Regions from separate parts of the Psychrobacillus sp. FSL H8-0510 genome, predicted to be linked through region 2. Evidence: riboswitches for the same ligand, from Rfam matches in the RefSeq annotation. Region 2 holds a riboswitch; each other region holds the start of a gene.
What was found. Region 2 has a riboswitch for cobalamin ahead of MHI40_RS01110 (ribonucleoside-diphosphate reductase subunit alpha). Riboswitches for the same ligand answer to the same signal wherever they lie in the genome.

Region 1: linked by a shared signal. The riboswitch ahead of MHI40_RS18985 (hypothetical protein) and the one ahead of MHI40_RS01110 (ribonucleoside-diphosphate reductase subunit alpha) in region 2 are both predicted to bind cobalamin.
Region 3: linked by a shared signal. The riboswitch ahead of MHI40_RS17865 (hypothetical protein) and the one ahead of MHI40_RS01110 (ribonucleoside-diphosphate reductase subunit alpha) in region 2 are both predicted to bind cobalamin.

What each region holds. Positions count from the first base shown of each region.
Region 1 is NZ_JBBOYZ010000001.1:3,719,945-3,723,365, reverse strand. Features, by position in the region: gene MHI40_RS18995 (translation factor GTPase family protein) at 1-951, opposite strand, end outside; gene MHI40_RS18990 (hypothetical protein) at 1,050-1,226, shown strand; gene MHI40_RS18985 (hypothetical protein) at 1,264-1,491, opposite strand; cobalamin riboswitch at 1,712-1,900, opposite strand; gene MHI40_RS18980 (serine hydrolase) at 2,077-2,877, shown strand; gene MHI40_RS18975 (FAD-binding dehydrogenase) at 2,954-3,421, opposite strand, start outside.
Region 2 is NZ_JBBOYZ010000001.1:213,559-216,979, reverse strand. Features, by position in the region: gene MHI40_RS01110 (ribonucleoside-diphosphate reductase subunit alpha) at 1-1,982, opposite strand, end outside; cobalamin riboswitch at 2,176-2,353, opposite strand; gene MHI40_RS01105 (general stress protein) at 2,530-2,967, opposite strand; gene MHI40_RS01100 (undecaprenyl-diphosphate phosphatase) at 3,300-3,421, opposite strand, start outside.
Region 3 is NZ_JBBOYZ010000001.1:3,519,960-3,523,380, forward strand. Features, by position in the region: gene MHI40_RS17860 (ABC transporter substrate-binding protein) at 1-852, opposite strand, end outside; gene MHI40_RS17865 (hypothetical protein) at 857-1,396, opposite strand; cobalamin riboswitch at 1,566-1,753, opposite strand; gene MHI40_RS17870 (VanZ family protein) at 1,847-2,314, shown strand; gene MHI40_RS17875 (nucleotide pyrophosphohydrolase) at 2,322-2,648, opposite strand; gene MHI40_RS17880 (hypothetical protein) at 2,650-2,973, opposite strand; gene MHI40_RS17885 (methyltransferase domain-containing protein) at 2,993-3,421, opposite strand, start outside.

The DNA.
Region 1 (3,421 bases), 3.5 Mb from region 2:
GGCGAATACACCGAGCCCATCCCCAATGGAGGCATTTGTTAAGCCAGTAACAGCTACTAGTTCACCTGCTATAGCCTGATCTGTAGTTTTAAATTTATTGCCGCTATATTGGCGGATTTGCGTTATTTTTTCAGTTTGTTCATTGTAAGTTACACTGTCGCGTACTTTCAATGTCCCATTCACTAACTTCAAATAGGTAACACGATTCCCACTTTCATCATGTCTTATCTTATACACCTGTGCTGCAAATACATCGTCTGATTTATAGGAAGTAGTGGTTAACGAATCTAGTTTTTCTAGAAATTCGACAATACCTATATCTTTCAATGCTGAACCACTAGCACAAGGAAAGATTTTGTTTTCTTTCACCATTTGTTTAAGCGTTTGTGTCCATAAGTCTTTATCGAATCCACTGTCCATATAAGTTTCTAAGAGAACTTCATCTCGCTCTGCAAGAAATTCAATTAGTTCTTCGTCAAAAGATGTCGTTATATCACACACATTTTCTGATAAGGTGGAGCGAATTTCAGCAAGAACGCTTGTTGGATCCGTGCCTTCATAATCGGTTTTATTGATAAAGAAAAAGGTAGGGACATGGTGTTTTCGCAGTAATTGCCAAACAGTTTCCGTATGTCCTTCAATGCCGTCTACAGCACTAATAATAATGATGGCATAGTCCATCACTTGGATAGCACGTTCCATTTCTGGAGAAAAATCGACGTGTCCCGGAGTATCGATAATATAGTAGGTAGAATTGTTGTAGGTAAAGATTCCTTGATCGGCAAATATAGTAATTCCTCTATTTTTCTCTATAGTATGACTATCAAGAAACGAGTCTTGATGGTCCACTCGTCCTCTATGTCTAATGGTATTTGTATGGTAAAGCAGTTGCTCTGAAAAAGTAGTTTTTCCAGCATCTACATGTGCAAGAATTCCAATAGTTTTGTGCATGTACTCACCTCTGAACTTAATTATAGCAAATTAGGGCGAAAACACCTGTATCAGTGCTATACTAGATAGACTAACAACGTAGAAAGAAGGTACAATTCATGCAATATTCGAAATCGAAAATGGAAGAACTAGTGAAATATAGCCCAGAGTTAAGCAAACGTTTAAAAGAGGTTATGAAGGAGCATGATTTAGAGAAAAGCTTTGCTTTAAAAGCTCTTTATCATTCTGAAGTAAAAGACGGCGGTAAATTTCAAAGAGACTATCAAGACCTATAAAAAAGTGAACCGATTAAAATCGGTTCGCTTTTTTTATTTAATCTTCTTTCATTCCTGAAATCTCACCTTTAATTTGTTTATATGCTTTTTGTAAATTGAGTACATATTTAGTTTTGTCTTGTTCGTGTATTTCTGAGATAGTATCAATTTCTTTTCCAAAGGCTTCAAATATCAAATCCAGTGAAATGGATGAGCTTCCAATATTATTAGTCATTAATACATTTTTAAATCTATTTATATAATCTTCTTTCGTGCCGATAGTCATTTCAACATTCCTTTCTTCAACATAAAAAAGCATCCTCTTTTAAAAGAAGATGCTAGTTGGATATGATTGGTTGTTGTCGAGACGTTTGAAACGTAACAAAATACACACTGAAAAGAGTCAATATCTCCAGTGTTTTCATTGCGCTTTTTCGTACGACAGCAATTTCAAGCATTTGCTTGTTCATAGCTGCACTTAACACCCCCTATCCGCGTAGGTTTTTGGTGTGTACTTGAAATAGGCAGGTCTCCTGGCTCATGGTCATCGCTTTTCTATCCTTCCCATAATGACATACAGTGGATATAGTAGAATTGCTCCCATTTACAGTTGCGGGACAGCGTCGGTTTTTCACCGACTTCCCTTTTAAGTTCATTTACTTTCGTAAACGAACACCTAAGTCTACACATTATTCAATTGTTCTTTTACTATAACATAAAAAATTTAATATTCAGTTGATAGAAAGTTAAAACCGAGCTTTATTGTAAATCTATAAATCTATTTGCTTTTTATAGTTTATAATTAATGTAATATTCAAACAAGTGTTAGTCTATAATAAAATAAATAGATTTTCTATAGGGGGGAAGAATTTTGGAAGAGCTTGTGAGCGAGGTACAAAAACTCGTAGAACAGTCAAAAGGCACTTGGGGAATCGTCTTAGAGGACTTAAATTCAGGGGAGAAATGGGAACATAATGAACAGGAGCTTTTTTATGCGGCAAGTGTCATTAAGGTACCAATCATGGCCTCAGTTTATAGAGCAGTGGATCGAGGAGACTTTTCTTTAATGGACTTAATCATCCTCAATGAAAAAGAGTATGTGGGAGGTTCTGGTGTATTGCAACATTTTACTCCAGGATTATCTCTTCCCCTTCAAGACATCATAATGCTGATGATTATTCAAAGTGATAATACGGCAACTAATCTACTAATCGACCTTGTAGGAGTTGACGATATCCAAAATTCTATGAAGGAAGCAGGAATGGTATATAGTACTTTTTATAACAAGCTCATGTTGAGTAAGTCTAATCCCAAAGGTGCTAATCGGATAGCAGCAGCGGATATAGCTATACTTTTACATAAGATGGCTATGGGAGATTTAGTGAGTGGTAAAGCAAGCCGTCAAATGGTAGAAGTGATGAAGAAACAACAGGTACGTGATTGTTTACCTGAAAGGTTACCGTCTCCATACTCTAATTTTGATTATGGGATGACGCCATGGGAGTTAGCCAATAAGACTGGATGGATTCCTGGAACACGTCACGACGCTGGAATCTTTTATGTAGGGAATCGAAAGTTAATTGCAACGGTTTTATCAAAGGATGAAGATGATTTACTTTCGAAACGAATTCTTGCTCAAATTGGAGAAGAAATATACAAATACTTACGGTAAATTGGTTAAAGACGACATGGATATACAACGCATGTCGTCCGTAACTATTTCAGATTAGGAAACTTCAGTAATCGAGTTAAGTTTGATTTAGGCTACGAACCAAGGCCCTTCCTGCTTCTCTTCCTGTAAAGATACAACCACCTAAAAATGTCCCTTCTAAAGAGCGATACCCATGAACTCCTCCTCCACCAAAGCCAGTTACTTCACCGGCTGCATAAAGCCCAGGGACGGCAAGTCCTTTATTATTTAGTACCCGGCCGTCGAGATCAGTTTGCAATCCACCAAGTGTTTTCCTAGTCACAATATTTAACCGAACAGCAATTAAAGGACCATTTTTAGGATCTAATAATTTATGGGGAGATGCTACACGTATTAATTTATCACCTATATAGTTTCGAGCTCCTCGAAGAGCCGTTACTTGAAGATCTTTTGTAAATTTATTATCCATTTCACGGTCTCTGGCTAGTAGTTGGTTCTCAATATGTTCTAAGTTTAAGAGATTATCGCCAGTAATTTTATTCATCCCATCTACTAGGTCGGATAA
Region 2 (3,421 bases):
GAATTCAAATCTGGTACAGTGACCGGAATTTTATAATCCTTCTTCTCTTCCGAGTATGACTTCTGGAATATAGGATCTATGCTTGCAGTACTTCCAGCTATGATCGATGTTGAAGAGTTCGGAGCAACTGCCATTAAATATCCGTTCCGTATCCCACTTTCCCCTACAATATCCCGTAATTCATTCCACTCTTTACTATCGTATTGACGATTGTCAAAATAAACTCCTGTTTGCCAATCTGACCCTTCAAATAATGGATATGCCCCTTTTTCCTTCGCAAGCTCCGCAGAAGCTTTAATCGTTAAGTATGCAATTTTTTCATACAATGAATCCGCAAGCTCAACCGCTTCATCAGACTCCCAGCGAATACTCTTTAGTGCCAGTAAATGATGCCATCCAAATGTCCCAAGCCCAATCCCTCTGTACCTAGAATTTGTACGTTCCGCCTGAGGAACTGGAATCATATTTAGATCAATCACATTGTCGAGCATCCGAACCTGAATTTTTATAAGCTTTTCTAATACATCTGCCGGAACTGCATTCCCTAAGTTTATAGACGACAGATTACATACGACAAAATCCCCTGGTTTACGACGAGTGACAATGATATCGTCTTCAATTTGAATCGACTCAAATGTAGTTGCACTTTGGTTTTGGAAAATTTCCGTACAAAGATTACTACTATAAATCATCCCTGCATGCTTGTTAGGGTTGCTGCGATTGACTTCATCGCGGTAAAACATAAACGGTACTCCTGTCTCTAGCTGAGAACGCATAATTCGCTTCATCAAGTCGATAGCGGGAACAGTTTCACGAGACAAGCGATGATCGCTAACACATTCCTCGTACTTTTGGCGGAATGATCCATCGCCACGTTTTTCATCATAAAAGTCCTCCAAAGAATAGCCTTTAAGCTGACGAACTTCATGAGGGTCAAATAAATGCCATTCCTCTCTAGCATCGACTTTCTCCATGAATAAATCGGGCAAACATACACCAGTAAAAATATCGTGCGCTCGTAGTCGTTCATCACCGTTATTTAAACGTAAATCTAAAAATGTAAATATATCTTTATGCCAAACATCTAAATACACAGCTACTGCCCCTTGGCGTTGCCCAAGCTGATCAACACTTACTGCTGTATTATTAAGTTGTTTAATCCAAGGAAGCACACCACTGGAAGCACCAACAAAACCTCTAATAGAAGATCCACGGCTACGCACTTTGCCCATATACACACCTATACCCCCGCCAAATTTGGATAGGGTTGCAACGTCCGTATTGCTATCGTAGATTCCTTGAAGGCTATCGTCTACCGTATCGATAAAGCAGCTAGAGAGCTGTCCATGAGGCTTACCTGCATTAGATAGTGTTGGTGTTGCTACTGTCATATATAGGTTGCTCATCGCCCAATAGGATTCTTTTACTTTCTCTAAACGATTTTCTTGCTCATCCTTCATCAGTGTCATTGCAATAATAAGCCAACGTTCCTGAGGCAGTTCGACTATTGTTTTATCAAAGTCCTTCGCTACATATCGATCTAATAGTGTTTTTAGACCGATATAAGTAAATAAATAATCTCTTTCCTGTACGAGGATTTCAGATAGCTGCTCTAGTTCTTGTAGTGAGTATGCTTGTTTAAGACGTTTATCGTAAATGCCTTTATCACTTAACAGTTGAACATTACTAGCAAACTTTGTGTACACTGCATCCACAGTTGTGTTTCTTCTCTCAGCTACTTGTTCATACACCTGCGCTAAATGAACTCTTGCTGCTACAAAGGTCCAGTACGTTTCTTGTTCATCTAGAAAACTTAATGCTTCTAGTGACATTGACTTCGACCAAGCAGCTATTGTACCTTCCGGGTGTTTTTGCATCCATCTTTCATGTGTTTTTATAAGAGGAGTAATTTTTTCCTCCCCAAATTCTTTTGTTAGATTATGTAGGACTTCTTGTTTCGTTGTGTTTGAGATGATTGTCATTTGAATTCCTCCTATTTTTTAAACGGTTACAGTTATGTGGCACTTCCCTCCAAACCACAAAACAAAAAAAGCGATGACACAGCCATCTTCGGCTGAGACATCGCTCAAAATTAAAAGTGTAGGATACAACAAGACATATCAATCATTCGAGATAGAGGCCTTCGCTCCCACCTCTCAACCCCCGAAGAAAGTGTTGCTTACCGATGAAAAGGCAGGTCTACTGGCTCGTGTTTCATCCTTCTGTTGTCCTTCCCACGATCACTCGCAGTGGCTATTCAACAGTCGTCCACACTTACAGTTGCGGGGACAGCTTCGGCATTTTACCGAATTCCCTTTTAAACCATAAAGGTACCTTTTCATCGTTAACATACTATATATTGTGTTTAGTTCATTTATATAATCTAACATATTGTGTTTAACTGAGCAACTCCTAATTCAAGCTGTCAATTCTCTAGGGGAACTAATACATCAAGTGATTCAGCGATTTTTAGCTAAAATCACTTGATATTATTTTTGCAAACATTACTTTTGACCACTCAATCGACCCTCACTCTTTAGGGTGAAGAAATACCAGGATTTTACCATCCTGTGCTTCATTCGAATAGAGTTCAGCTTCATTATCTGGAACTCCAATTTCCATAAGAGCATGTTTTAATCCTCCAGAACCAGAGTTGGCTCCTACTACTGCTCCGCCAATTGTTGTAATAATTGGACCTGCAGCCAACACAGCACCAAACCCTGGGATTAATATAGTGGATAACCCTGCTATCACCCCTGCTATTCCAATTGCTCCTCCAGTTACAGCTCCAACAATTGCTCCATCCTTTGTGGAGGGTTTTAATTCCTGTGCGATTTCAGATGTTTCATTTATATTTTTAGCAATAACTGAAATTTCTTCGGTTGTATAGCCCTTCGCTTTTAAATCTTCCACAACTTCAGCTGCTTGTTGTTCATTTTCGTATACGCCAACAATATGATTCTTCATTAAAAATTACCTCCTGATTGCTTTTCCTATGTATTCTTTACCCGATCTTTAGTTCTTCTAGACACCTTAAAGCTTCAATCCCTATATAATTTAAGTGAACACGTTCACAATCTTTTATTTCAAAATAAATAACCAGTAGTAGGGACAATCATTATCCAATATTCATCCTTTTTCCTTAACAAATTCTTTCTTTTAAAGAGAGACGTGCTTTTCTTATTTCACTAAGTAGTCCATACCAAATCCACTCAAAAAAAGCACTGCCAGAGGCAATGCTTTTTCCCTATAGTTTTAGTCCTACTCCACGAACTACTTAACAAAATTCGCCAACTTATTTAAAGAAATACGATAACTGCAAGAACCACTGCTAAAATAATGCGATAAATTGCGAACGGCATTAATTTAACGCGTGAGATTAATTTCAAGAAGAACTTAATAGAAATAAGTGCAAAAACAA
Region 3 (3,421 bases), 3.3 Mb from region 2:
TAAAAAGACTGAATCGTTTTGTACGGCTTGTATTTTGTCCCACCCTGCACGAGATTTAATCTCTCCAGGTGCATCATCTAAATAATTTGCAGTTGTTAAAATAATTTCTGGGTTTTTGACCGTAACATCTTCCTCTGACACACTGATCCAACCTTCTTGATCGCTAAATACATTGTCGACCGATGCTGCTGCTAAAATTTCTTGTTGGAATGTTTTACTACCAGTTGTATAAATATCTGGAGATGGGCTAATTTCATAATATACCTTTTTTAATGGAGTAGCAGATTTTACTCTTTCTTGAACTCCTTGAATAGTATCCTGAATAGAAGAAATAACTTCTTGCCCTTTTTCTTCAATGCCCATTACAGTAGCCAATTGCTCGATATCTCCGTATACATCTTCAAAAGAAGTTGCAGACTCAATTACAAAGACTTTTAATCCGGTATCTTCCAGAAGTTGCAATGCTTCTTCTTGGCCAATTGTATACGCTATTACTACATCTGGGTTCAATTCTGTAATTCTTTCCGCATTAAATGCAACTGAATCAGATACTCGCTCTATTTCGAGTGCTTCTGCAGGATATGTATCATAATCTGTTGCTCCTACAATTTTATCGCCTACACCTAAAGCAAAAAGAATCTCTGTATTGCTCGGTTGAAGAGAAACAATCGTTTCGGGTACTTCTTCGAATGTAATTTCATTTCCTACATCATCAGTTACTGTGTATTCTTTTACTTCTTCTACTACTTCCTCTTGTTTTTCCACAGTTGTCTTCTCTTCCGCAGAACACCCTACAAGCAAGAATGAAAATAGCAGCACCGACAACCAATTAAATAAATAATTTTTCTTCATAGTATTATTCCTCCAGTTGTTTCTTTTTTCTCATTGGATATGATTTACTGACAAATTGAATTTCTTCCACTCCATGATGTTTGTTCACATAAACTGCCATCGCAAACAACACATTTGCTAATAACTGTGCATAGTCAAACAAAATCTCAGGAATTTCTCTTTCTAACGAAACTTTATGAAGAGCTCTAACTGACTTTTTTGCTTCACTTCTACAAACATGTAATTCACAAGCTGCAGTCGTACCCTGTGGTAGTACAAATATATTTACTCTACCTTTTACTTCCTCTACATAGAAATCGTACATATCACTTAGAACTTGTAAATCGTCTTCTGTAATGGCTATCTTCCCTCGAACAGACCCGTTTAAATGGTAAGCCATTGGTGCCAAATACATCAAATCCTCGTAAATCTTTGGTATATCCTTTGTTAAAGAAGCTGCTAGTCCAATACGAGTAGTCAACGAATCTGTACGGATTTCAAAATCTACAGCAGAAGGTGTTTCACGCATAAACGGATAGCAAATATAGCGAATATCTTTTTTCATTACTTCTCCTCCTTTCCTTTTATTGGTGAATTTTCAAGCATATAGTACTTTTTTAGTTAACAGCACAAAAAAAACGCCACCCAAACAAGGGCGGCGTGATACCTATTTAACGATAAAAAAACAGAAAAATAGAAACGTGCCGTACAATCCCTTAACTTCCGAAGAGTATCTATACGTTCAAGAAAAGGCTGGTCTCCTGGCTTATGCATCAATTTACTCTAAGAACCTTCCCATTGACTAGTCAACAGTGGTATTTTTCTTATTTCATCAGCATTTACAGTTGCGGAAACAGCTTCGGATTTTAACCGAATTCCCAAATTAAGCTAACAAGTTAGCACCTTTTCCCTGCGAAAATTATTCACTTACAATTAGTTTACCATAGCCATCTCCCTAGCATGCACAATAATTTTCACGCATGTAAATTCACCGCTTTTGTGCTAATGTCAGTATATGAAAAAACTTATCCCGTTTTTAATATTACTTGTTATTGTATTTTTGGCATCAGGGCAGCCAGCTGAACAGCAATCTATGCAGGATGTCTTAAAAGCATGGCTTCCTAACAAACCATTAGAATCTTTTCTTCGTATTTTTCAAGTTCCATACTGGGGCATTCTCGTTTCTGTGGAAGAGCGTGGCTACTATGCTTTTGTAGAATTTTTGATAAGAAAAGGTACCCATTTTGTTTATTTTGGAATCATTGCTTTAGCCATTTATATTGCGTTACCTCCATTTAAGTATCGTAAAATTACAACAGTTGTGATCACTATGCTTCTTGCTGTTGCCGATGAATTTCGACAATCGTTTACAAGTGGTCGTACAGCTTCTCTTCAAGATGTCTTGTTGGATACAACTGGGGCTATTACTGCGCTATTATTAATGTCATTTTTTCAATGGTTTCAACAAAAAAAAGTTGACTGATAACGAGTCAACTTTTTTCACTTATAAGTACAGTGTTGTCTTCAGGTAATGGATATTTCAAAGCATTTTTCTTCATTTTTTGCTGTGCAGCCTCTATTAAATCAATTCCGAGCACATCAGCAAATTGCAAAAGATAAATAAATACATCTGCCGCTTCGTCAGCAATTGCCTGCTTGTCTTTTTTTATCGCATCCTCTGCAGTAACCCATTGGAAATGCTCTAATAACTCACTTGCTTCTAATGATACTGAAATAGCAAGACTACGAGCATCGTGGTTTCCTCCCCAACCTCGATCGTCCCGGAATCTCTTTATCTCTTCTGTTAACTCTTTCATTTTATTCTCCTATTCTTGCTGTGAATGTGTATTTGTTTTGACTTCTTGCTTCCTCTAATAGATGCATTTCTGATTGTATTAAAGCTTTATATTTGATAGGTAAATGGTCGGCAGCTTCTATTAATTCTTTATAATCTGTTAATGTATATTCTATTTCCCATTTGCCATCTTGAAGATGAGTAGAGTCGATAATTTTTTCCGTTGTAATTTCGAAACCAGCTTTTTCCGCAATTTGTTGAATGTCCTTAGGTGTAAATAACGTTCGAACATTAACTAAACTGTTTTCTACAAAGCACTCATATTGAGCTTGGATGAGTACTGACAAGAAGTGTGGAAGCTGCTCATTAGTCTGAACTCTCGTGTCCCACTCGGCAAAGCATAATACGTTTGTCCATTTTTTGATTTTCTTTAACATACCCAGGAATTCTTCGGGTGATTTTAAGTACCAAGAACAATGAGACAGCACAATATAAATCAAAAGATTTTTCAGGGAAATCCACTTCTGCTTGAAGGATATCCAATTCAAAATTTACCTTAATCCGATTTCCTAGGGGCGAGTTCTTCAAGAAGGCCATTGAATTACCTAAAGTAACTGGGCTGCCATAGTCCGGTGAAGCTATATCGATTCCATGAACAAATCCTGTCTCTCCAACTGTATAAGCCAAAACTGCTGTCGTATCTCCTTGTCCACAGCCAATTTCTAGCACTTTGCTACCTTCTTTAATATTCCAAAAGTCTACTAGCTTTAGTCGATGCTCTGTCTGCACCTTCTG